2 regions of the Streptomyces sp. BR1 genome follow, and region 1 is predicted to be linked to the other one. Evidence: riboswitches for the same ligand, from Rfam matches in the RefSeq annotation. Region 1 holds a riboswitch; the other holds the start of a gene.
The links. A riboswitch is a leader RNA that binds a small molecule or an ion and turns the genes downstream of it on or off. The one in region 1 is predicted to bind glycine.

Region 1 (3,189 bases):
TCGGAACGGTGCTGGTGGAAGACCGGGTGGGTGAGGAACTCGTCGGTGCGCAGCAGCGCGGCCGGCAGCGTGTCGGCGGCCGCGGCGTCCAGCGCCTCGATGTCGCCCTCGGCGCCGAACGCGGCCCAGACGGCGGCGACGCGGTCGCGGTCGGTGGTCTCGTCGCAGGCGATCGAGACGGTGTCGGCGTCGACCAGGTGCAGGTTGACCCCGCCCTCACGGGCGGCGGCGACGGCCTCGGCGGCCTTGCCGGGCACGCGGACGGTCAGCGTGTCGAAGTACGAGCCGTGCACGACCTCGACACCGGCGGCACGCAGCCCCTCGGCGAGGATCACCGCGTAGCGGTGGGTGCGCCGGGCGATCTGCCGCAGGCCGTCGGGGCCGTGGTAGACCGCGTACATCCCGGCCATGACGGCGAGCAGGACCTGCGCGGTGCAGATGTTGCTGGTGGCCTTCTCGCGGCGGATGTGCTGCTCGCGGGTCTGCAGGGCCAGGCGGTACGCCTTGTTGCCGTCCGCGTCGACGGAGACACCGACCAGGCGGCCGGGCAGGCTGCGGGCGAACTTCTCCTGGACCGCCATGTAACCGGCGTGCGGGCCGCCGAAGCCCATCGGGACGCCGAAGCGCTGGGTGGTGCCCACCGCGATGTCCGCGCCGAGCTCGCCGGGCGAGGTCAGCAGGGTCAGGGCGAGCAGGTCGGCGGCGACGGTGACGATCGCGCCCAGCTCGTGGGCCGCGTCGATGACGGGCTTGAGGTCGCGGACCTCGCCGGAGGCGCCCGGGTACTGGAGCAGCACGCCGAAGACACCGCGCTCGGCGATCTCGGCCGGGATGCCGTCGCTCAGGTCGGCGACGACGACCTCGACACCGGTCGGCTCGGCGCGCGTCTGTATGACGGCGACGGTCTGCGGCAGCGTGTCCGCGTCGACCAGGTAGACGCCGCCCTTGACCTTGCCGACCCGGCGGGACAGCGCCAGCGCCTCGGCGGCGGCGGTGCCCTCGTCCAGCAGCGAGGCGCCGGAGGTCGGCAGCCCGGTGAGGTCGGCGACGACGGTCTGGAAGTTGAGGAGCGCCTCCAGACGGCCCTGCGAGATCTCCGGCTGGTACGGCGTGTACGCGGTGTACCAGGCCGGGTTCTCCATGACGTTGCGGAGGATCACCGGCGGCGTGAAGGTGCCGTAGTAGCCCAGGCCGATCATCGGGGCCAGGACCTGGTTGCGGTCGGCCAGCGTGCGCAGCTCGGCCAGGACCTCGGCCTCGGTGCGGGCGCCGGGCAGGCCCAGCGCCTCGGCGCTCTTGATCACGTCCGGCACCGCGGCGGCGGTCAGCTCGTCGAGCGAGCCGTAGCCGACCTGCGCGAGCATCTTCGCCTGGGCCTCTGCGTCGGGCCCGATGTGACGCTGCTCGAAGGGGATGCCACGCTCGAGCTCGGTGAGCGGCATGCGGTTGGCGGTCATTACGGAGGCCTCCTGGTCAGCACGACCTGCGAGGGGCACCACGGCGCGGGTGCCCGGACGGCCTCCCCCTCTGTCATCTCAACCTGAGAGCTTCACCGGGGCGCGTGGGGGCGACCCGGCTTTCACCGTCGGTGAGGGTGAGGTGCGCGCGGGCCTGTGCCCGTACGTCCCCCGCCCTGCTTTCCAGAGTGACCTCGTCCGCGCGGTACGTGTGCCTGAGAGATTCCGGGGAGGATTTGCTCCTTCGGCGCCTTCGGAGATCGTTCCGAAGGACTCTCCCGCACGGGGTCAGCAGCCATCGCCAGCGTACCAGCGAGTCCCGGCCCTGATCCTTCGAGTGGCCGACGCCCGCGATGTGCACTTTCGTAGTGGTTAACGAGCAGTTGCGACCAGTTGGAGGGACCGTGCAGACCGATATCGATCCCCGCAGCCTGATCGGCCGCAAGGCGTTCGACCGCAATGGCACCAAGATCGGCACCGTGGACGAGGTCTACCTCGACGACGCCACCGGGGTGCCCGAGTGGGCAGCCGTGCGCACCGGCCTCTTCAGCCGGGACGCGTTCGTCCCGCTGGAGCCCAGCAGCCTCGTCGACGAGGCCCTCCACATCCCCTACGACCGCGCGCTGATCAAGGAGGCCCCCGACTTCGGCGTCGGCCGCCATCTCTCGCCCGAACAGGAGCTGCAGCTCTACCACCACTACGGTCTGGACATCGCCGCCCCCGATCCGCCCGCGGGTCCCGACCGCGACTTCGGGAGGCTCGCCGGCGACGACGACGCCTGATCCACCCCGTCCTCCCCCTCCGGCCCCTCCGGCGCCGCCACCAGCGGCAGCGGCTCGGAGGGCGCAAGGGCGGGGTCGTCCACCATGAACGTCCGTACGCGCCCGGGCGCCGTCGAGGCGGGTGTCTCGAACCGGACGGTCACCCGCCCCACCCCGCTGCCCTGCACCCACCCGGGCCCGAACTCGGCGTGCCGCACATCGTGCCCGGCGACCCAGCGGCGCTCGGCCGGGTCCTCGGGCTCGGCCTGCTCGGCGACGGCCGTATCCGCCTCGTCCGCCACCGCGGGCTCCTCCTGCCCCGCCTGCTCACCGGCGGCCTGCGCGAACAGGTCCTCCTGCGTGAAGTCCGCGAGGCCGCTCACACCCACCCCCAGAAGCCGCACACCGCCCGTGGTGTCCACGGAATCGAGCAGGCGGCCCGCCGCCTCACGGACCACCGCCGGGTCGTCCGTGGGGCCTCTGAGCGTCTCGGAGCGGGTCAGGGTCGAGAAGTCGTACCGCCTGACCTTGAGCACGATCGTGCGGCCCGAGTGCCCGGACGCCCGCAGGCGCTGCACACACCGGTCGGCGAGGCGGCCCACTTCGTTCATCACCCGCACCCGGTCGTGCAGATCCACGTCGAAGGTGTCCTCGACCGAAACCGATTTGGTGTCCCGCTCGGCCACCACCGGCCGGTCGTCGAGGCCCAGCGCCATGCGGTGCAGCGACGCCCCGTGCGCCTTCCCCAGGAGCCGTACGAGCTCGTCCTCGCCCGCCTCGGCCAGATCCGCGACCGTGGTCATCCCGGCCCGCCGCAGATGCTCGCCAGTGGCGGGCCCGACGCCCGGCAGGGTCCTGACCGGCATCGGCGCCAGGAGCTCGCGCTCGGTGCCCGGTTCTATGAGCACCAGGCCGTCCGGCTTCGCCTCCTCCGAGGCGATCTTCGCCAGCATCTTGGACCCGGCGAGCCC
Region 2 (3,189 bases), 4.2 Mb from region 1:
CACCGACCGCGCCCTCCGGGTTCACCGCGATGCCCAGTTGCGGGGGCAGGCCCCGGGCGAACTCCACGGCGGGGGCGATCGCGAACGACATATGGGGGCCCACGCATTGGAGGAACTGCTGCTCCGAGCTGTAGACCGGGACGTAGGGGGCGCCGTCGATCTCCATCGTGGGGAGGTCGAGGTCGCGGCTGTCCTGGGCGCCGCCGTTCGGTAGCGGGACCCATACCGCGTTGCGTCCCAGGACCTCTATCAGCCTCGGCCCCGCCGTGGGGCTGCCCAGGGCCGCCGCGAGTGCCTCTTCCAACTCGTTGCCCGGCCAGCCACCGCCGCCGTGTGGATGCGGGAAATCCATGCGCCTTGTCCTTTGTCCGCTGGCCGTCCTGGGCTGGTCGCGCCCACGCGGCGGAGCCGCAAATGTCACAGCCCGCGCCCCTTGAAAGCCAAGGGGGTACGGGTCCCCCTGCACCGAAACTCTAGCGTCGGGCCGGGCTTCCCTCGAAAGCGATCCGCCCCACCGCCTCCGCCGCCTCCCGGTCGAGCAGCACCGCCGACGCCACCCCTCGTGGCAGGCGGCCCTCGGCCACCTCGGCTATCAGGCGCGGGACCGCCCTGCGGTGGCGGGCGAAGGCGTACGCGGAGACCTTGCGGCCCCGGGAGCGCTGGCCCTCCAGGGCGAGCTCCGGGGGGACGTCGAGCAGCACCAGATGGAGCGCGCGGCCGTCGCGGGACGCGCCCCGGGCCAGCGACCAGCGGACCCACGCGTGGGTGCCGCAGTCGTGGACGACCAGGCTCGCGCCCGACCGCAGCCGCCAGTGCGTCCGCAGGAAGTGGGCGACTCGTACTACCGGTCGGTACAGCACGTAGGGAACAGGCCCCATCCGGGCCTCCCAGGCGCGGCGGGTGTCCTGGGAGTCGATGCCGAGGCCCGCGGCGGCCCGGCGCAGCAGTGTCGTCTTGCCGCTGCCCGGCAGCCCGGAGACCACCACCACGTCGCCCTCGGCGAACGACAGCGTGTGCGGGGTGCGCCCGGCGCGGCCGCGCAGATCCGAGACGACCGGAGTACGCGCGGGTATGGCCGGGCACTGTGCCGCGTACCCCTGCGCCGCAGCCTGCCTGTGACCCTTCATCGGCCCTCCCCCTGCCGGGTCGTACGGACCCTGCCCAGGCAGTGTAAAGAACCGGTAATACGACTCAGGCGTTTGCCGCCCCGGGGATGCGTGCAATGATGTGCGCGCCAACTGCATACCGGCCGCTTGAATCCGCGCGGGAGAGTCCCCAGTACGTGTTGCGCTGGGGCGCCGAAGGAGCAAGTCCCTCCCTTGAATCTCTCAGGCCCCGTACCGCGTGGATGAGGCAGATCTGAAAAGCGAGCCCACGCGTGTGGCTCCACCCAAGGTGCAAGCCGTGACCCCGACGGGCGTCCGGCGAACCTCTCAGGTTCCGATGACAGATGGGGAGGATCGTCCTCGCCGTCATGCCCTGGGAGCCACACCCTTATGAGCAACGCCCCCCGTCTCACCGCCCTTGACGCGCTGCACCGTTCGCTGGGCGCGACCATGACCGACTTCGCGGGCTGGGACATGCCCCTGCGGTACGCCAGCGAGCGCGACGAGCACACCGCCGTACGCACCAAGGCCGGTCTCTTCGACCTCTCCCACATGGGCGAGATCACCGTCACCGGCCCGGAGGCCGTCAAGGCCCTGGACTACGCGCTGGTCGGCAACATGGCCACCATCGGCGTCGGCCGCGCCCGCTACACGATGATCTGCCAGGAGGACGGCGGCATCGTCGACGACCTGATCGTCTACCGCCTCGGCGAGGACGAGTACATGGTCGTCGCCAACGCGGGCAACGCCCAGGTCGTCCTGGACGCGGTCACCGAGCGCGCGGCCGGCTTCGACGCCGAGGTCCGCGACGACCGCGACAACTACGCGCTGATCGCCGTGCAGGGCCCCGAGTCCCCCGGCATCCTGAAGTCCGTCACCGACGCCGACCTCGACGGCCTGAAGTACTACGCGGGCCTGCCCGGCACCGTGGCCGGCGTCCCGGCGCTGATCGCCCGTACGGGGTACACCGGTGAGGACGGCTTCGAGCTCTTCGTGGCCCCGGCCGACGCCGAGAAGCTGTGGCAGGCGCTGACCGAGGCGGGCAAGGACGCGGGCCTGGTGCCGTGCGGCCTGTCCTGCCGCGACACGCTGCGCCTTGAGGCGGGCATGCCGCTGTACGGGCACGAGCTGACCACCTCGCTGACCCCGTTCGACGCGGGGCTCGGCCGGGTCGTGAAGTTCGAGAAGGAGGGCGACTTCGTGGGGCGCGCCGCCCTTCAGGCCGCCGCCGAGCGCGCCGCCGCCCAGGCCCCGCGCAAGCTGGTCGGCCTGATCGCCGAGGGCCGCCGCGTCCCGCGCGCGGGCTTCTCCGTGGTGGCCGACGGCCAGGTCATCGGCGAGGTCACCTCGGGTGCCCCGTCCCCGACCCTCGGCAAGCCGATCGCCATGGCGTACGTGGACGCCGCGCACGCCGCACCGGGCACCTCCGGCGTCGGCGTCGACATTCGCGGTACGCATGAGCCGTACGAGGTCGTGGCGCTGCCGTTCTACAAGCGCCAGAAGTGACCCCTCGCACACGCCCCGCACGACTTCCTTGTTCACCACCACTCCCCCTCGTACAGGAGAATTCAGGTCATGAGCAACCCCCAGCAGCTGCGCTACAGCAAGGAGCACGAGTGGCTGTCGGGCGCCGAGGACGGCGTCTCGACGGTCGGCATCACGGAGCACGCGGCCAACGCGCTCGGCGACGTGGTGTACGTACAGCTCCCGGAGGTCGGTGCCACGGTGACCGCGGGCGAGACCTGCGGTGAGCTGGAGTCGACCAAGTCGGTCAGCGACCTGTACTCCCCCGTGACGGGCGAGGTCGTCGCCGCCAACCAGGACGTCGTGGACGACCCGTCGCTGGTCAACTCGGCCCCGTTCGAGGGCGGTTGGCTGTTCAAGGTGCGTGCGTCCGAGGAGCCGGGCGACCTGCTCTCCGCCGACGAGTACACCGACTTCGCCAGCTGACCAGACACCCGTAGGGAACTCCTGATGTCGCTTCTGAACACCCCTCTCCATGAGCTGGACCCGGACGTCGCCGCCGCCGTCGACGCCGAGCTCCACCGTCAGCAGTCCACCCTCGAAATGATCGCCTCGGAGA

Region 2: another riboswitch for glycine. It lies ahead of gcvT (glycine cleavage system aminomethyltransferase GcvT); the one in region 1 lies ahead of gcvP (aminomethyl-transferring glycine dehydrogenase).

Annotation. Positions count from the first base shown of each region.
Region 1 is NZ_CM126252.1:6,195,010-6,198,198, reverse strand. It holds gene gcvP (aminomethyl-transferring glycine dehydrogenase) at 1-1,457, opposite strand, end outside; glycine riboswitch at 1,651-1,748, opposite strand; gene ACT1U9_RS27175 (PRC-barrel domain-containing protein) at 1,862-2,239, shown strand; gene ACT1U9_RS27170 (DNA polymerase IV) at 2,155-3,189, opposite strand, start outside.
Region 2 is NZ_CM126252.1:2,029,872-2,033,060, forward strand. It holds gene ACT1U9_RS08425 (enhanced serine sensitivity protein SseB) at 1-352, opposite strand, end outside; gene ACT1U9_RS08430 (AAA family ATPase) at 474-1,127, opposite strand; glycine riboswitch at 1,255-1,353, shown strand; gene gcvT (glycine cleavage system aminomethyltransferase GcvT) at 1,497-2,612, shown strand; gene gcvH (glycine cleavage system protein GcvH) at 2,682-3,056, shown strand; gene glyA (serine hydroxymethyltransferase) at 3,081-3,189, shown strand, end outside.